DNA from 3 places in the Ectopseudomonas toyotomiensis genome. Region 2 is predicted to be linked to each of the others. Evidence: riboswitches for the same ligand, from Rfam matches in the RefSeq annotation. Region 2 holds a riboswitch; each other region holds the start of a gene.
The links. A riboswitch is a leader RNA that binds a small molecule or an ion and turns the genes downstream of it on or off. The one in region 2 is predicted to bind cobalamin.
Positions count from the first base shown of each region.

Region 1: linked by a shared signal. The riboswitch ahead of JWV26_RS09750 (TonB-dependent receptor) and the one ahead of cobO (cob(I)yrinic acid a,c-diamide adenosyltransferase) in region 2 are both predicted to bind cobalamin.
Region 3: linked by a shared signal. The riboswitch ahead of cobW (cobalamin biosynthesis protein CobW) and the one ahead of cobO (cob(I)yrinic acid a,c-diamide adenosyltransferase) in region 2 are both predicted to bind cobalamin.

Region 1 covers NZ_CP070505.1:2,115,475-2,121,871, forward strand. Annotated here, with positions in the region: gene JWV26_RS09740 (ABC transporter substrate-binding protein) at 1-371, opposite strand, end outside; gene JWV26_RS09745 (ABC transporter ATP-binding protein) at 371-1,141, opposite strand; gene JWV26_RS09750 (TonB-dependent receptor) at 1,141-3,249, opposite strand; cobalamin riboswitch at 3,584-3,777, opposite strand; gene JWV26_RS09755 ((2Fe-2S) ferredoxin domain-containing protein) at 3,880-4,578, opposite strand; gene JWV26_RS09760 (cobalt-precorrin-6A reductase) at 4,730-5,449, opposite strand; gene cbiE (precorrin-6y C5,15-methyltransferase (decarboxylating) subunit CbiE) at 5,446-6,397, opposite strand, start outside.
Region 2 covers NZ_CP070505.1:4,207,267-4,213,663, forward strand. Annotated here, with positions in the region: gene JWV26_RS19565 (molybdopterin molybdotransferase MoeA) at 1-989, shown strand, start outside; gene JWV26_RS19570 (C40 family peptidase) at 1,139-1,759, shown strand; gene JWV26_RS19575 (C40 family peptidase) at 1,845-2,369, shown strand; gene JWV26_RS19580 (hypothetical protein) at 2,380-2,700, shown strand; cobalamin riboswitch at 2,734-2,942, shown strand; gene cobO (cob(I)yrinic acid a,c-diamide adenosyltransferase) at 3,134-3,745, shown strand; gene JWV26_RS19590 (cobyrinic acid a,c-diamide synthase CobB) at 3,745-5,037, shown strand; gene bluB (5,6-dimethylbenzimidazole synthase) at 5,034-5,687, shown strand; gene cbiB (adenosylcobinamide-phosphate synthase CbiB) at 5,691-6,397, shown strand, end outside.
Region 3 covers NZ_CP070505.1:2,145,014-2,151,410, forward strand. Annotated here, with positions in the region: gene cobN (cobaltochelatase subunit CobN) at 1-621, opposite strand, end outside; gene cobW (cobalamin biosynthesis protein CobW) at 749-1,798, opposite strand; cobalamin riboswitch at 1,894-2,089, opposite strand; gene JWV26_RS09875 (cobalamin biosynthesis protein) at 2,176-2,613, shown strand; gene cobM (precorrin-4 C(11)-methyltransferase) at 2,610-3,365, shown strand; gene JWV26_RS09885 (hypothetical protein) at 3,587-3,817, opposite strand; gene JWV26_RS09890 (ParD-like family protein) at 3,987-4,199, shown strand; gene map (type I methionyl aminopeptidase) at 4,196-4,975, shown strand; partial or broken gene JWV26_RS09900 (ISL3 family transposase) at 6,263-6,397, opposite strand, start outside.

The sequences.
Region 1 (6,397 bases), 2.1 Mb from region 2:
TCGAGCAGATTCTCCAGCGACGGATAGCGCGCGGCCAGTTCGGGTAGCCCATCGAGCTGCGCCTGCATGGCCGGCTCGACGGTCTTCCAGCCGCTGATGCCGCTGTAGCCGACCATGCGCTGCGTCAGGCCAAGATCCAGGAGCATGGCGGTCAGGGTGATGTCGTGGCTGACCGCACGCTGCGGCGGTCGCTCGATGGTGAGTTGGCGATCGCAGCTGGTGACGGTGACGGCCCAGGCGGGGCTGATCAGCGCCAGCAGGATCGCACCGACCAGTGTAGGAGCGAGCTTTGCTCGCGAAGCTTTTGCCTTTTTCCACGATTCGCGAGCAGAGCTCGCTCCTACAGGTTCAGCCGTGCATGAACGCTTCATCAAACAATCCAGGTAATGCGCGGATGACCCGCCAGTGGATGGGTATCGACCAACGCCTGCAGGCCGAACACCTGCTGCAGCAGCTCGGCGGTCAGCACTTCGGCGGGCGTACCGATGGCCACCAGACGGCCCTGGTCGAGCACACAGAGGCGGTCGCAGAAGGCCGCCGCCAGGTTGAGGTCATGGAAGCTGGCCAGCGTCGCCAGGCCCAGCGCCTTGATCTGGCCCAGCAGTTCGAGCTGGTAGCGCGGATCGAGGTGGTTGGTCGGCTCGTCGAGGATCAGCACTTGCGGTTGCTGCACCAGGGCACGGGCGAGCAGAGCGCGCTGCTTCTCGCCACCCGAGAGGCAGGCGAAGGGCTGCTGCGCCAGACCGCTCAAACCGACACGGGCCAGCGCCTCATCCACCAGGCGCCGATCCTCGGCGTCGTCGCCATCGAACAGGCCCTTGTGCGGCGTACGGCCCATGGCCGCCACCTCGTGCACGCGCAGGCCGAAGTCCTGCGGAAATTCCTGCAGCACCACGGCCACGCGCTGCGCGCTCCAGCGCGGCGGGCGCTGCCACAGCGCCTCGCCGTCCAGCTTGACCTGGCCGACGCTGGGCCGCTGGAAGCGATAGGCGCAGCGCAGCAGGCTGGTCTTGCCGCAGCCATTGGGGCCGATCAGCCCCAGCAGCTCGCCGTCGCCGACTTCCAGGTCGATGCCCTCGAGCAGCGGACGCTGGCCGTCGGGCGACCAGGCCAGCGCCTGGATACGCAAACGTGGAGTCATCAGAAGCTGTAATCCGCGGTGACGAAGAACGAACGTGGCGCCCCCAGGTACCACTGCTCACCATCGCTGCTGGCGCTGGTGGCGTACTGGCGGTCGAACAGGTTGTTCAGTTCCAGACCCAGGCGCACATCCGGCAACGCCTGCCAGGCGATGTTGGCGTCGACCACGGTGTAGCCAGGCACCTTGGCGGTGTTGGCCGTATCGGCATAACGCGCATCGACATAACGCGCGCCGATGCCGGCATCCACACCGCCACCAAGCGCCTTGTTCAGCCACAGGTTGGCGGTGCGCTTGGGCACGTTGGTCGGGCGATTGCCGCTGCGGTCGCCACCACCTTCGATGAAGTCGTCGTACTCGGCACGCACGAAGGCGGCGTTGGCCGACACCTGCCAGCCCCGACCCAGCGCCAATTCCAGGGTGGCCTCCAGACCATCGGAAGATTGCTGGCCGATCTGCACCGTGGGCGAGGTCGGGGTTTCGCGGCTGAGCAGCTTCTTCTTGACGATATGGTAGGCGGCCAGCGTCCACTCGCCCTGACCATTCCAGAACATCTGCTTGAGGCCGATTTCGCTCTGCCTGGCTTCGCTAAGGTCGAACTGCTGCTGAGTCGGGTTGAGGGTCAGCAGGTTGCTCACCCCCTCGGTGCTGGTGGCGTACTGACCGTACAGCGACAGCTCGGGGGTCAGGGCGAAGACCAGCCCGGCGCGCCAATTGTCGCCACTCAGGCTGCGGTCGGCGCTGCTGCCATCGATCAGGTTGTCGCGCTGAATATGCAGCTGATCACGGCGCACACCGGTGACCAGCGACAGGCGCTCGGTCAGCTGGGTGCGGTTCTCGGCGAACAGCGAGAACTGCCGCGCCAGGTTGCGCTCGCGCGGGCCGTAGCCGAGCGGATCGGTGCTCTGGTACTGCCCGCCGCCGGAGCCGGCCAGCGGCACGCTGTCGCTGAAACTGCTGGCGAAATCGTGCTGGCGGGCGAAGTGGATGCGGTTGTAATCCACCCCGACTACCGTGCGGCTATCGAGGCCGAACAGGGTGTGATCCAGGGTGAAGGTCTGGCGGTCGCCGACCTGTTCCTGGGTGTGCTTGATCTCGTAGAACTCGCCACGCTCGACCCTGTCGCCCGGCTGCCAGCGATAGGCCTCGGCATTGCGCCAGTAGCGCTGAGTCTTGATGTAGTAGAGCTGGTTGCTGGCGCTGAGCACGTCGTTGATGCGCCAGTCGCTCACCAGGCGGGTGATCTGGTCGTTGTAGCGAATGTCGGCATTGGCGACGTTGTAGTTACGTTCGCGGATGCTCTCGCGGTACTTGCCAGCCACCAGCGGCGTGCCGAGATAGCGCTCGGGGCTCTGATCGCCATGATCGTGGGACAGGGTGAAGCTCAGATCATCATTGGCGTCCCAGCGCAGGGCGGCGCTGAGCGCCAGGCTATCCGAATCACCCCGGTCGACCCAGCCATTGCTGGCCTGCTGATTGATGTTGAAGCGGTAGCTCAGTTCGTCACTCAGCGAACCGCCGCTGTCCAGGGCGGCCTGGCGGCGGTCATCGCTGCCATAGCCGAGGCGCAGCTGGTTGCGGATCTCGCCGGCGAAGGGCTTCTTCGGCACCACATTGATCACCGCACCGGTGGCTCCCTCGCCGTAGAGCACCGAGGCCGGGCCGCGCAGCACGTCGATACGTGCCACCGACCAGGTGTCCACCGGGAAGGTCATGGTGCCGGCGCCGACGTACTGGCGGGTGCCATCGTACAGCTGCATGGTCGCCGAATGGCCGGTGAAGCCGCGCGCCGACAGCGCGGTGCCGCCATTGCCGGGCGAGCCGGTGCTGCTGATACCCGCCGTGCGGGTCACGGCGTCCTGCACCGTGAGGTTGTTGCGCCCACGTACCTCGGCGCCGCTCAGGCTGCTGTTGCTGGCCGGCGTTTGCAGGGCCGACAGCTCCAGGCGGGAGCCGGACGCGGTGGGCGTATGCAGATCGCTCTCGCCTTCCTCGGCAGCGTGCGCCTGGACGGTGACGTCAGGGAGATCGACAGGAGATTCGCTGGCCATGGCCACATCGCCGACCAGCAGCGCGAATGGCAGGGAGCAGAGGCGTAGAAGGTGCTGCACGTGAGTGATTCCGGATATTCCAGGAGAGTCGTCAGGACGCTCCAGGCTCCGGGTGTGCGAGTTGAAGGCGGTCAGCCTTGACGCTTCGCAGTCGGTGCCTGAGGCAATAATGTTATTGTTATAACATAACATTATCGTTTTTCGCAGGTAGCCAGAAACGGGCTCACGCCCTTCGTTCAGGCATGCAGAAGAGAGGTTCTTGTAGCGGAAATGGCGCGCCATATTGCTTCCATCGCAAAGAGAAAAGGCACGGCAATCCGATGGAAATGCGCAACAGCAGACAGGGGCACGGCGGCGCCCTACTGGAGTCAACGCCCGCCCACCGCGGGTTGCCAGACACAAACGACTCCAGGCCGGTCTCCGGGCTTGCGAGGGTCATGAACGCATCGCCTTCCCATGCGCGTGGCGCACAGTGGCGTATCGATGCGGTCGCTCGCTTACCGTTGCGGGGGCAGCGTCGGACTTCAACCGACTTCCCGTTTCACCTCACGCGCGGCGGCGTGAGACACCTGAAGCGGGGCGGATATGACCACCCACACCCGCTCAAGTCAAGGCGCGGTGGCAATTGCGGGAGGCGCTTTAGCGGCGATTGCTCGTAGCTTGAATTGGCCGCAGGCGTAATCCGAGTTGCTAATTGTTGCCCTGCTCATCGATACGCAAATCCGGCAACGCCCTGCCCGCCACCAGACGCTCGTCGACCAGGCGAATCACCGCCGCCTCGTCCTTGATGCCATACCACTCACCCTGTGGATAAAGACTCGCGGTCGGCCCCAGATCGCAGGGGAACTGGCACTGGCTGCGGGTGATATGCACACCGCCCTCGCACTCAAGCTTGCCGGCGGCCTTGAGCCGCTGGCGCAGGGTTTTCCACAGGCCCAGCGCGCCCTTGCGCGTGCAGCGCGGGCCGTTGCACAGCAGCAGGCGCTGCGCATGCGGCGGGATCTGCGACCAGGCGTGATGTGCCGGCACCGGCGGCACGTCGCTGCAGGGAATATGTGCCTCGCGGCTTTCGAGCAACGCGCCGAGGCCATCGAGCCAGGTGTCCTCCAGCGCCGTGCAGACCACGAACACTCCTGCCCCGTCGCTCCGCTCGGCGATACGTTCGCGCAGCCAGTCGCGGTGCGCGGCATCGGCGCGCGGCTCCAGATCGACCACCAGCAGTGGTCGCGGCGCCTCATCGATGGCCTGCCAGAAGCCGTCCTGTTCGCTGTCATGCAGATGCGCCTCGCCAAGCAGCATTTCGATGCGCTGTTGCAGACGCTCGGCCGAGGCACCACGACCCAGGCCGGGGCCGATAAACAGAACGCGGGCGTAGGGGGCTTGGCTCATGACGGTCTCCAGAACGGGCCGGCAGTCTAGCAGCGCGTCGTGGTCCGGAGGCAATCCGGCGGGTAATAGAAGGCCCGGTGCGCGCGGCGCACCCTACGGAATCAGCGCAGGCGTAAGGCCGCCAGGCCGGCGTTGGCGGGTTTCACCCGCCCTACAGGGACAGCGCCTCGTAGAGAGCGTCCAACTCCGCGAACTCATGCGTTACCGCCGGCAACTGCGGGCGACGCAACAGCAAAACCGGCAATCCAAGCTCACGCGCGACCTGCAACTTCGGCTCGGTGGAGGCGCTGCCGCTGTTCTTGCTTACCAGCACGTCGCAGCGCAGGCGCGCGAACAGCGCGCGTTCCTCCTCCAGGGAGAACGGCCCGCGGGCACCGATGATCTCGGCGCGGGTTGGTGCCGGCTCGGCCTGCAGGCAGCGCACCGTCCAGTGCTGGTGCGCGGGAATCTCGTGCAAATGCGCCAGCGGCTCGCGCCCGGAGGTGAAGAATGGCCGCTCGAAAGGCGCCAGCGCACGGGTCAGTTCATCCCAGCCGTCCACCTCGCGCCAGTCGTCACCCGGGCCCGGTTGCCAGCCGGAGCGACGCAGGGCCCAGCAGGGCACGCCTACCATTTCGGCGGCGCGGGCGGCGTTATGGCTGATCTGCGCCGCATAGGGGTGGGTCAGATCCAGCAGCAGCTCGATGCCTTCGCGGTCGATAAAGTCTGCCAGGCCTTCGGCACCGCCAAAGCCGCCGACGCGCACGCGGCAGGCCAGGTCATCCGGCACCCGGCCGAGGCCAGCCAGGCTGTAGATAGTTTCCGGTCCCAGTCGACGCGCCAGGCGCAGCGCCTCGGTGGTGCCACCGAGCAGCAGGAGTCGCGCACTCACGGTTTGCGCACCGCCAGCAGGGTGATCGGCAGCGCCGCGCGCCAAGTGTCGAAGCCGCCCAGCGGCTGCGCCTGGGCCACGGTGAGCCGCAGCAGCTCGCCGCCCTGCTGCTCACGGAAGGCCACCAGCGCCGCCTCGCTCTGCAGGGTAACGGCATTGGCCAGCAGGCGCCCACCCGGCTTGAGCGCAGCCCAGCAATCATCCAGCACACCGGGCACGGTGACGCCGCCGCCGATAAAGATCGCATCCGGTGCCGGCAATCCGACCAGCGCCTCGGGTGCATGCCCGGCGACCAGCTGCAGACCGGGTACACCGAGGGCATCTCGGTTGTGGCGGATATGATCCTGACGGCCCTCGTTGGCCTCGATGGCGATGGCGCGGCAGGCCGGGTGTGCTCGCATCCACTCGATGCCGATGGAGCCACAACCAGCGCCGACATCCCACAGCAGCTCGCCAGGCAGCGGCGCCAGCCGCGCCAGGGTCACTGCGCGCACGTCACGCTTGGTCAGTTGGCCGTCGTGGCGGTAGGCCTCGTCCGACAGGCCGCAGGTGGGCGGCAGCAGCGTTGTCCCGGCGTCCGCCAGGCACTCCACCGCCAGCAGGTTGAGGTCGGCGCCGCGCGGCAAGTCCCAGCTCGCGGCCAGGCCTTCGATGCGGCGCTCATCCGGCCCGCCAAGGTGTTCCAGCAGGGTCAGGCGACTGGCGCCGAAACCGCGTACGCACAGAGCTGCGGCGACCTGCGCGGGGGTGTCACCATCGGCGCTCAACACCAGCAGGCGCATGCCGGGAAACAGTTTGCCATTGAGCATGGCCAGCGGCCGCCCGACCAAGGAGACCACTTCCATCTCCTGCAGCGGCCAGCCCAGACGCGCCGCCGCCAGCGACACCGAGGATGGCGCCGGCAGTACCTGCAGTTCATCGGCCGGCAGCTGCCGCGCCAGGCTGGCG
Region 2 (6,397 bases):
CGTTGCCGGTCAGCCAGCGCATTCAGGCGGGCACCGCGCCCACACCGCTGGAGCCCGGAACCTGCGCGCGCATCTTCACTGGTGCGCCGCTACCGGAAGGTGCCGACACCGTCGAGATGCAGGAAAACGTTGAGCTGGATGAGGCAGGGCGCGTGCATTTCCGCGAGCCGCTGAACGTCGGGCAGAACGTACGGGCTCAAGGTCAGGAAACCCGCAGCGGCGAATGCGTGCTGCCGGCCGGTACCCGCCTGGGACCAATCGAACTGGGGCTGGCAGCCTCTCTTGGGGCTGCACGGCTGTCGGTGCGTCGGCGCCTGCGCGTTGCTGTGCTGTCCACCGGTGATGAGCTGGTCGAGCCGGGGCAGGCGCTTGGGGCGGGGCAGATCTACAACAGCAATCGGCGTCTGCTGATTGCCTGGTTGCAGCGGCTGGGTTGCAGCGTGGTGGATGCGGGCATATTGCCTGATGACCTGCAGCGCACCCGCGAAGCGCTGGGCGCTCTGGACAAGGTCGATCTGATTCTCTCCACCGGTGGCGTTTCGGTGGGGGAGGCGGATTTTCTCGGCATAGCCCTGCGCGAGGCGGGCGAACTGGCGCTGTGGAAATTGGCGATCAAGCCAGGTAAACCGCTGACCTTCGGCCACTACCAGGGCGTTCCGGTAATAGGTTTGCCAGGCAACCCGGCCTCGACACTGGTCACCTTCGGACTGCTGGCGCGTCCTTACATGCTGCGTCGTCTTGGTGTGCAGCGGGTCGAACCACTGGGCTTCGCGGTGCCGGCAGGTTTTACCTGGGGGAAGCCGGGTATGCGCCGTGAGTACCTGCGCGCGCGTCTGGAGCAAGGGCGCGTGGTGCCCTATGCCAACCAGAGTTCCGGCGTTTTGCGCAGCGCCGCCTGGGCCGAAGGGTTGGCCGAGGTGATGGAGGGCAGCACGCTGACCGAAGGGGATATGCTGCGTTTCATTCCCTTGAGCGAGATTCTCGGCTAGCGCCTGAATCGCCCGGCTGCAGGCATGGTCGGGCGCTTTAGATGGCGCGGCGAAACTACTGGGTCACATTTCTAACGATAGAATTTGCAAATGGGCCTTGTAGAAGGCATAGTCGCCGACTTGTAAATTCAACCGACACGGTCGTGCCCATGCTAAAACGCTTCGCACCCCTCGTGCCTCTTGCACTCACAGTCTTGCTCGCTGCCTGCGCCGGCCACTCGCCGCAACCGCAGACAGGCGATGCTGCGGCCGAGCCAGTTGCTCGCCCGCTCTCTCAGCAGGTTGAACCTGCCGACGATGAAATCACCGCGCTGATCGACGACAAACCCTATGAAATGCCGCAGCTGGCAGACAGCCTGCTCGATCTCGGGCGTTCGCTGATCGGCACTCGCTATCGCTACGGTGGCACCTCGGTGCAATCCGGTTTCGATTGCAGCGGTTTCGTTGGCTACCTGTTCCGCGAGGAAGTCGGCCTGGAACTGCCACGTTCCACGCGTGAGCTGATCAACCTCGATGCGCCGAAGGTGGCGCGCGCCGATCTGGAGCCGGGCGATCTGATCCTGTTCAATGATCGTGGTCGTGGTCGCGTCAGTCACGCCGGCATCTATCTGGGTGATGATCAGTTCATCCACTCCAGCAGCAGCCGCAGCGGTGGTGTGCGCATCGACAGCCTCGACGACAGCTACTGGAACCGCAGTTATCTGCAGGCCAAGCGCGTCCTGGCGTTGGCTCCGGTGGAAGAGCAGGTCGCCGCCAAGCGCCATAACTGATGTATCACGGCGTAACTCCAGGGTTGCGCCGTTCGTCGTGTCTCGGGCAGAGTAGAGCGCATTCAGGCTCAGGATCGCCTCGCTTATGCCCGTCACGACCCGTGTTGCCCTCATCGCTCTCGTTCTGCTGCTGAGTGCCTGCAGCAGTCGCGCTCCTTCTCCCCAGCCCAGTTACACCCCTCCAGCCACTTCGTCGTCTTATCAGGGCGGCGCTGAAGACGTGCTGTTCCGTGCCCTCGGTCTGGTCGGTACGCCGTATCGCTATGGTGGCAATACCCCCGAAGGTGGTTTCGACTGCAGTGGCCTGATCGGCTACGTTTATCGCGATGCTGCCGGTATCAGTCTGCCGCGTTCGACGCGTGAGCTGAGCACCATGCGCACCCCTGATGTCCGTCGCGACGCCCTGAAAAGTGGTGACCTGGTGTTCTTTGCCACCAATGGTGGCCGCGCCGTCAGTCATGCCGGGATCTATGTCGGTGATGGCCGCTTCGTCCATGCCCCCTCCACCGGTGGTACCGTGCGCCTGGACAGCCTCACCAGCGGTTACTGGCAGGGCGTCTATCTCGATGCCAAGCGGGTCATCACCCCAGAGCTCGCGCGTAATCCCTGATTTACTGTCCATGGTCGATCTCATTCGCCTGCCGCCTCAGCCTGAGGTCTGCCAGCTGTGCGCGCGCCCCGTCGCATTGACCCGGCATCACCTGATTCCCAAGGCGCTGCACGACAAGGCTTATGTGCAGAAGCGCTACCCTCGTCATGAACGTATCACCGCCACGCTGTGGGTCTGCCGCGCCTGCCATAACCAGATTCATCGTCTTTTCAGTGAAAAGGAGCTGGCGCTGACCTACAACAGCCGCGAGGCACTACTGAGCGACGAGCGTTTGCGAACGTTCGTCGACTGGTTGGCGAGCAAACCGCCCGGGTTCATGCCCAGGCACTGAGTGGCGTTGACGGGCAGGGCTGCCAGCCTCTACCCTGCGCGCCTTGCTTCAGGTGCCCCGCGTTGCCGTGAATGGCGGCCATGGGGTGAAACAGGGAAGCCGGTTCCAATGCCGGCGCTGCCCCCGCAACGGTAGGTGAGTCAAACGCTGCTCGAAGCCACTGTGCTATGCACGGGAAGGCGCGGCGTCGAACCCATGGTTCGCTCACAAGCCCGGAGACCGGCCTGTCGCAGTTTCACGGCATCGCGGAGGGCGCTGTCCGGCCAACGCTCCGGTTCTACCGGGGGCGTTCGTGTTGTTTCGTCTTCCGCTCGCCTGACCAGCCATTGGCGCCTGGATGAGTGCGTGCGGATCATCGCGATCTTCTTCCTCATTGCCGTTCGTACTGTTCGATGAACAGGCGGCGCGGGTGCCTGACGTGCAGGAGCACAGCATGAGTGAGACCGCCGAGCGCGACGCCCGCCACAAGGCGCGCATGCAACGCAAGAAAGCCCTGATCGACGAAAAGATCGCCCAGGCCCAGGACGAATACGGCCTGCTGCTGGTGCACAGCGGCAATGGCAAGGGCAAGAGCAGCAGCGCCTTCGGCATGGTCGCGCGCGCCCTTGGCCATGGCATCAAGGTCGGCGTGGTGCAGTTCATCAAGGGCGCGGCCAGCACCGGTGAAGAAACCTTCTTCCGCCGTTTTCCCGAGGAAGTCAGCTATCACGTGATGGGCGAAGGCTTCACCTGGGAAACCCAGGATCGCCAACGTGATATCGCCAAGGCGCAGCAAGCCTGGGCGGTGGCACGGCATCTGCTCAGCGATGAGTCGGTCGGCCTGGTGGTGCTGGATGAGCTGAACATCGCCCTCAAGCATGGCTACCTCGAACTGGACACGGTGCTGGCTGATATCGAAGCCCGGCCGCTGTTGCAGCACGTGGTGGTGACGGGGCGCGGTGCGTTGCCTGGGATGATCGAGGCGGCTGACACCGTCACTGAAATGAGCCTGGTCAAGCATGCGTTCAAGTCCGGAGTAAAAGCACAGAAGGGCATCGAATTCTGATGGGCGCACGTCATTGTCCAGCGCTGCTGATCGCTGCGCCGGCGTCCGGCCAGGGTAAGACCACTGTCACCGCTGCGCTGGCACGTCTGCATACGCGCCAGGGTCGGCGGGTGCGGGTGTTCAAGTGCGGCCCGGACTTTCTCGATCCGATGATCCATGCGCGTGCCAGCGGCGCGCCGGTGTACCAGCTCGACCTGGCCATGGTCGGCGAAGCAGAGAGCCGTCGCCTGCTGTGGCAGGCGGCCGGCGAGGCCGATCTGATCCTGATCGAAGGGGTGATGGGCCTGTTCGACGGCAAGCCCTCGGCGGCCGACCTGGCCCGCCACTTCGGCGTGCCGGTGCTGGGCGTGATCGACGGTGCGGCCATGGCGCAGACCTTCGGCGCCCTGGCCCACGGGCTTGCCACCTTCCAGCCGGACTTGCCCTTTGCCGGCGTGCTCGGCAACCGTGTCGCCAGCACGCGGCATGGCGAGATTCTGCGTGATGCGCTGCCAGCGAGCATTCGCTGGTTTGGCGCGTTGCCGCGTAGCGCTGCGGTGGAGCTGCCCAGCCGCCATCTGGGGCTGGTGCAGGCCGGTGAGTTGGCCGATCTGGACGCACGTCTGGACGCCGCGGCCGATGCGCTGGCGGCCAGTGCCAACGTCGACCTGCCGCCTGCGGTGAGCTTCGCTGCGCCGCAGGTCGATGAACTGGCGCCGCTGTTGGCTGGCGTACGTATCGGCGTGGCGCGCGATGCGGCGTTCGCCTTCCTTTATCAGGCCAATCTCGATCTGCTGCAGGCACTGGGCGCCGAGTTGCATTACTTCTCGCCGCTCACTGATCGCGAGCTGCCAAAGGTGGACAGCCTCTATCTGCCTGGCGGATATCCGGAGCTGTACCTTGCCGAGCTGGAAGGTAACCAGCTGATGGCCGCGGCGATTCGTGCTCATTATCAGGCCGGCAAGCCCTTGCTCGCCGAATGTGGCGGCATGCTCTATCTGCTCGATGAACTGCGCGACAAGCAAGGTGCCAGCGGGCGCATGCTCGGCCTGCTGGCGGGCAGCGCGGCCTTGCAGCCACGGCTGACCGCCCTGGCCTTGCAGCAGGTGACGCTGCCCGAAGGCGAGCTACGTGGCCACAGTTACCACCACTCGCGGCTGGAAAGCCCCTTGCAGCCTCTGGCGTTCGGCCGCTGCCCGAACGGCAAGCCGGTGGCTGAGGCGGTTTATCGCCTGGGGCGACTCACGGCCAGCTATATCCACTTCTACCTACCGTCAAACCCGGAGGCGGCCGCTGCGCTGTTACGCCCATGAGCGAGCATGCCTTCAGCCATCAGGAGCGCGCGGCGGTGTATCGCGCCATCGCCGAGCGCCGCGATATGCGTCATTTCAGCGGCGGCGAGGTGCCAGCCGAGGTCCTGGCTCGGCTGCTCGAAGCCGCCCACCACGCGCCGAGCGTTGGCCTGATGCAGCCTTGGCGCTTTGTGCGCGTCAGTGACCGGCAACTGCGTGAGTCCATTCATGAGCTGGTGGAGGCCGAGCGGGTGCACACTGCCGAGGCCCTCGGCGAGCGCAGTGACGAGTTCATGCGGCTGAAGGTCGAAGGTATTCGCGACTGCGCCGAGCTACTGGCGGTGGCGCTGATGGAAGGACGCGACGCACATGTCTTTGGACGACGCACCCTGCCGGAAATGGATATGGCCTCGGTGGCCTGCGCCATTCAGAATCTGTGGCTGGCTGCGCGGGCCGAAGGGCTCGGGCTCGGTTGGGTATCGTTGTTCGACCCCGAGGCACTGGCGGCATTGTTGGGCATGCCGGCGGGCAGCAAGCCGGTAGCGCTGCTGTGCCTGGGGCCGGTTCAGGCCTTTTACGACAAACCGATGCTGGTGGAGGAGGGTTGGGCCACGCCCCGACCGCTATCGGAATTGTTGTTCGAGAATCGATGGGGATCATCTGGTGAGTGAACGATGAGCCTGGCGCTGATCACCTGCGTCGGCGTGGCGCTGGACGCCGTGCTGGGCGAGCCCAGACGCGCGCATCCGCTGGTGGCCTTCGGTCGCCTGGCGGGGCGCCTGGAGCAGCGCTTCAACCCGGCTGGTGGCGGCTGGCGCAGCCATGGCGTAACGGCCTGGTGCCTGGCGGTGCTGCCCCTGACCCTGCTCACCTGGCTGTTGGTGCACCTGACCTCGCTTGGCTGGGCGGTGGAGATCTTCGCCCTGTACTTCGCCCTTGGTCTGCGCAGCCTGTATGAGCACGCGCAGCCGGTGGCCCGTGCGCTGCGTCTGGGTGACCTAGCCCTGGCGCGCGAGCGCGTCGGCTGGATGGTCAGCCGCAATACCGCCGAGCTGGACGCAACCGGGGTGGCCCGTGCCGGCACCGAATCGGTGCTGGAAAACGGCTCCGACGCAGTGTTCGCCGCCTTGTTCTGGTTCATCGTCGCTGGCGCGCCGGGCGTAGTCCTGTACCGCCTGAGCAACACGCTCGATGCCATGTGGGGCTATCGCAACGAACGCTTCGAGCGTTTTGGCTGGGCCGCGGCGAAGATCGATGACGTGCTCAATTACATCCCGGCGCGCCTGGTGGCGCTGACCTATGCGCTGCTTGGGCGTACTGCCCTGGCCATGCGCTGCTGGCGCCGGCAGGCGCCCTTGTGGGACAGTCCCAATGCTGGCCC
Region 3 (6,397 bases), 2.1 Mb from region 2:
GTAAAACAGCAGCGCCACCACGGGCGTATCCGGCTGCCACCGCGCCTGCCAGTCAGCCAGCGTGGCCGGGCTGTGCTGCGGGTGATAGAGGCCGACGCGCGGTAGCGGCTGCGGCTCCTGCCAAGTGTCGTCACGCCCCAGCCAGCGGTTACCGATGCAACGGAACAACTGGCGGGCATTGTCCAAACCGCCCTGGCGCAGGTACTGCCAGAGGCGCTGGCTATCTTCTTCGCCGACGTTGCCGAGCGCATTCAGCTCCGGGTCGGGTTTATCGTCGCCCGGCACCATGATCACCGTGGCGCCGCGCGCGCCCAGCTCCACCAGGCGCTCGACGCCATAGCGCCAGTAGCTCACCCCGCCGTGCACCGAGATCAGGATGACCTTGGCGTGCTGCAACACCTGTTCGACGTAGTAGTCCACCGAGGCGTTGTTGCTCAGCTGCGCCGGGCTGGCCAGGCGCAGGCTGGGGTAGTCGTCCGGCAATTGCCGAGCGGCCTCGGCCAGCAGGGAAAGGTGCGAATCACCCGTGCACAGGATCACCAGCTCGGCAGGCGTCTGGCCAAGGTCGGCGATGCTGTCGGCCGGCAGTTGGGCGCCGGGCTGGGTGCGCAATAGGTGCATGTTCGTTCCGTGGGAGGGGCTTTAACCGCGACTGGTGGTAGCGCCGTAGGGTGGACTCAGTTATCCGGCGGACTGTTCGCTTCGCTCCTGAGTCCGCCCTACGATCGAGTACGCCCTACGCTCCGTATCAGGCCAGCGACGCTTTCAGCTCGGCCTCGATGGCCGCGCGGTCAAGCTGCTGGCCGATCACCACCAGCCGACTCAGGCGCGGCTCGTCGGCCTGCCAGGCGCGGTCGAAGTGGCGGTCGAAGCGCTGGCCCACGCCCTGCACCAGCAGGCGCATCGGTTTGCCAGGGATCGCCGCGAAGCCTTTCACGCGCAGGATGCCGTACTTGGCCACCGCCTCCTTCAGTGCGGCCAGCAAACGCGCCTCCTCGGCCTCCGGTAGTTCCACGTGGAACGAGTCGAATTCCTCGTGATCGTGGTCTTCGTCTTCATCGTCGTGATGAGTGCGGCGGCTGTCGATATGCAGCTCGGTTTCACTGTTCAGGCCGAGCAGCACGTCCAGCGGCAGCTCGCCGCCGTGCGCCTCGATCACCTTGACTGCCGGCGGTAGCTCTTCGGCCACCTCGGCGCGCACGGCAGCCAGCGCCTCGGCGTCGAGCAAATCGGCCTTGTTGAGGATCACTAGGTCGGCGCTGGCCAACTGGTCGGCGAACAGTTCATGCAGCGGCGATTCGTGGTCGAGGTTGGGGTCGAGCTTGCGCTGCTCGTCCACCTGATCGGGGAAGGCGGCGAAGGTGCCGGCGATCACCGCCGGGCTGTCGACGACGGTGATCACCGCGTCGACCGTACAAGCGTTGCGGATTTCCGGCCAGTTGAAGGCCTGCACCAAAGGCTTGGGCAAAGCCAGGCCACTGGTCTCGATGAGGATATGGTCGAGATCGCCGCGGCGCGCCACCAGCTCGCGCATCACCGGGAAGAACTCTTCCTGCACGGTGCAGCACAGGCAGCCGTTGGCCAGCTCGAAGACGCGGCCATTGGCTTCTTCCTCACTGCAGCCGATGGAGCACTGCTTGAGGATCTCGCCATCGATGCCCAGCTCGCCGAACTCGTTGACGATCACCGCGATACGGCGGCCGCCGGCATTGGCCAGCAGGTGGCGCAGCAGAGTGGTTTTGCCGGCACCGAGAAAACCGGTGACGATGGTGACAGGCAGTTTGGCGAGGGTTTTCATGGATGGCCCCGTGGCGTCGGTAAGTTCGGCGGACGGGTACGCGCAGGCGGACACGCAGGAGCGTGCTGGCCGCGTCGGATCACCCCGTCCGAGCATATGGCTGGTCATTCGAGGCAGGTCTCCTGGCTCACGGTCTGCGCGTTGCGCGTCCTTCACCTTCCCGCTGTTGAGCAGTGGCGTATCGAAGGGTTTAAAACCGTTTACAGTTGCGGGGGCAGCCAGGGCATCGACCCTGTTCCCTCTTAGCTCCCCGGCGGTTTGCCGGGAAGAACCTCGAAAGCGAGAAGGCTACGCAGGCCGCGGCGGCCGGTCAATCGCGGTTGACCGCTGGCAGGTGCCATGATGAGCTACATCACCCTCCGACACGAATACCGCTCATGACCGCCAGCCACCTCGATCACCCCGCTGCCCCCCCTAAGGTGGTTGCCGGCCTGGGTTGCCGGCGCGGTTGTGCACAGGACGAGCTGTTCACCCTGCTGACCCACAGCCTGGCCCAGCATGAGTTGACTGTGGATAACCTCGTTGGACTGGCCAGCATCGCCCACAAGCTCGACGAACCGGGGCTGCGTGAACTGGCCATGCACGTGAATCTGCAGCTGACATTCTTCACCCCAGAAGCGCTCACGCTCCACCAGCCAGAGAAAGCCGGCAGTCCCCTCATCCGATCCATAACCGGCAGCCCCGCTGTGACGGGACCCTGCGCCCTTGCCCTGGCCTCACGATTGGGCAAGGCAGCCCGCCTGCTGGGCGATAAAACCCGCACGGCCAACGCCACTTGCGCGTTGGCCACCTTCGATAGAGAACCCGCAGCATGACCGTCTACTTTATCGGCGCCGGCCCCGGCGACCCCGAGCTGATCACCGTCAAGGGCCAGCGCCTGATCTGTTCGTGCCCGGTGATCCTCTACGCCGGCTCGCTGGTACCCGGAGCGGTGCTACAAGGCCATAGCGCCGAGCAAGTGGTGAACACCGCCGAGCTGAACCTGGGCGAGATCATCGAGCTGTTGCGCCAGGCCCATGAGCGTGGCCTGGACGTAGCCCGGGTGCATTCCGGTGACCCTTCGCTGTATGGCGCCATCGGCGAGCAGATTCGCGAGTTGCGTGCCCTGGGCATTCCCTTCGAGATCATTCCCGGCGTCACTGCCACTGCCGCCTGCGCGGCGCTGCTGGAAAGCGAGCTGACGCTGCCGGGTATCGCCCAGACGGTGATCCTTACCCGCTATGGCACCACCTCGCCGATGCCCGAGGGTGAGCAGTTGCATGACCTGGCACGGCACCACGCAACCATGGCCATCCACCTCGGCGTACGCCATCTGCCGACCATAGTCGCAGAACTGCTGCCGCACTACGGAGCCGATTGCCCCATAGCGGTTATCCACCGAGCGAGCTGGCCGGATCAGGACTGGGTACTGGGCACCCTGGCAGATATCGAAGAGAAGGTGACCGCCAAGGACTTTCGCCGTACGGCATTGATCCTCGTTGGGCGGGTGCTCGATCCCGGTGCGTTTGTAGAGTCGGCGCTATATGACGCCACTCATAGCCATCTCTACCGCCTTGGTAACGATTGAGCCTGGCGAGAAACCGTACAGTTTGCTGAGGGCCCCGCCAAATAAGGCCTTCATATACTTATCAACAAGATAGCCAGCCTGTTATCCAAGCGCTCTGTGGATAGCAGGCATGTAAGCGAACAGTTTCTGTACAAGTCGCTGAAAGCCCCTATTTAAAAGGCCTATAGCAGGGTGTCACGAGGATATCCACAAGTTGATCCACGCCAATTGTGAGCAACTGTTCAGAGCTGTACCTCGACGCGCTTGATACTCAGAAGTCGCAGCTCCGGTATCACTTCATCCAGACTGGCAAAGGTTTCTACCTGCTCGGTTTCATCCACCAGAAAGAAGCTGCGGCCGGCCTCTTTCTTGAAAAACACGATCCACTCGGCGGTGTTGGCCGGATTAGCCATGATCTGGGTATCGAATAGAACGCCCTCGGCCGTTCTGCGTTTTACATCTGCGCGCTTCATCCGCTCTCCTGTTCCAGCCTTGCTCGGGCCCGCTTGCGCACTCCTGGCAGACGGGCAGCTCTAGTGTAAAGGATGAGAGAGTCGCATTTGTCCTGCTACTGATGCTGGTGGATCAAATCCGTCCGTGTTTATATATGCTTCATATACGAAACGTATAAAGGAAATCAGTATGGGCATCGTCAATATCGATGAAGAGTTGCATGACCAGATTCGCCGGGCGAGTAGCGTCTCGGGCCGCTCCATCAATGCCCAGGCAGGCTTCTGGATTCGCATCGGCATGCTCTGCGAGATGAACCCGACGCTGAGCTTCAATGAGGTGATGGCCGCCGAGATGCGTGCCGCCGGCGTGGCGGTTCCGCCAAGAATGGCGGACGCCTCATGAGCAAGACGCCGCAACAGATCGCCCTGATGGCGGAATCCGGCAGGTTGCTCGCGTCCGTGTTCGGCTACCTGGATCGCCTGGATCTACTCGGCATGTCGACTCTGCAGGTCAATGACCTTGTGGATAACTACATCGTGGGTGAACTCAAGGCGCGTCCGGCGAGCAAGGGGCAGTATGGTTTCGCCTACGCCATGAACACGTCGCGCAACGAAGTGGTGTGCCATGGCGTACCCAGCGCCAACGATATTCTGCGCGATGGCGATCTGGTGAATTTCGACATCACCCTGGAGAAGAACGGCTACATCGCCGATTCGAGCAAGACCTACCTGATCGGCGAGGTGTCGGACCAGGCTCGTCAGCTCGCCCAAGTGACCTATGAAGCGATGTGCAAGGGCATCGAAGCCGTCAAACCCGGCGCCCGCCTCGGCGATATCGGCCATGCCATCGAACGGCACGCTCGCGCCCATCGCTACTCGGTGGTCAAAGAGTACTGCGGCCACGGCATCGGCCGGGAAATGCACGAACCACCCGAAGTGCTGCACTGGGGCAAAGCCGGCACCGGCCTGACGCTGCGCGAAGGCATGACCTTCACCATCGAACCCATGCTCAACCGGGGAACGGAGGATGTACGCACCCTGCGCGACGGCTGGACGGTGGTGACCCGCGATGGTCAGCTCTCGGCGCAATTCGAACATACCGTGGCGGTCACCCGCGACGGCGTTCGCGTGCTTACACTGCGCCCCGAAGAGCTGCACCTGAGCAGGATTTCGGCGTGATGGAAACGCAAAAGCCCGTCCAGATGGACGGTGGTCGGCAACAACATAGATTGACACAAGCCCCCTTGAAAACACTGAGAAAAACCAAGGGCTTAGTCGCCAACTTCGGTAACATAGTTTGACACAAGGCTATGGCCGCATCGAATAAATTACCGACCTTGGAACAACATAGATTGACAATATCAGCCTACCCTCATCCCTGAGTTCCGCCTATAAATGGTGAGAGGCAACTACCGGAGCGGGGTAGCAGAACCGCAGCTCTTAACTACCAGTCCACCAGTTTCAGGACAAATCGGACGTCCAAAATAGGATTTTATAATCGCTCTATAATTAACTATAAACCCCTATAAAGCTCGTGCTAGAGCAGTCAATCCACCTAGCCCGCTAGGCTGGCAAAAGCCGTACTGAAGCGCGACTGCATTCGAGAAGGCGCTCTTGCGATCGCCCTCATGCGAAGAGCTGGGAACAAACGTCTGTAATGATATCAGGCAGCACCTTCCGCAATTCCAAGCGCCCAACAACTTCGCGGCATTCAGCAGCAACTGCATGGCCTTCAAAGGGGAAGTCTGGCCCTTTGCTCACGGAGCTCCGGTAAAAATTATCGACGACTACGTTTGCATCGACATGTGGGCCGCCTCTATGGGCTTCCTGGCTTGGCTCCAGTTCCCAAGGATTCAAGGATTCAAGGCCAGGTAGCGAACGCGCGAGCGATTAAGTTCGAGGGCCTATTTCAGGACGTCATTGACCAAACCCGCTGGGGCGGCCAGCCCACCCGAGCTCTCCGCCAGAAAACACTGGATGTTTGTGGCCGAGCTTTGACCGACATCGACGCTATCGGCGCATTCAATAGCACCCTTCTTCCGGTTTCTCCTACAAGAGCATCCCATACGCGCGCGAGTATGACCAAGGCGCCCACAACGCTATTCGTAATGCTGCTTCAACGGTGGATAGAGGCGTTGATTACTGGTCAGGCATCATCGATCAGCTTAACGCGCAGAGGGCAGGAGACAATTTCGACTTTTCGAGCTTCCCACAGATTATAGGTGTGGTCTTTACGCCTACTGTGATCTACACGAGCCATTCTAGGTTACTTGAGAAGTCTGTCGGCAGATTGCGCTGGTCGAGCTCTCTGGATGAGCCACTCGAATTCCTAACAACGTCGCCCGTACCGGATACAGACGAGTAGGTTTGCGAGTTGCAAAAGATGGCTAGCAAAATCTAGGAGCTGGTGCTAACAAGCTAGAACGGCCCATGACATAGATCTGTGGGCGAAATAATAAAGATTCTTCACGGATTACCGGGGAAGTCATTCTTGATCTTCATAAAGAAGAATTCGCTGTCCCGGTAGCCGTAAGCCATCCGTTTGATGACCTTTATCCGGTTGTTAATCCCTTCTAGCTGACCCGTGTGCATGGGCCAGCG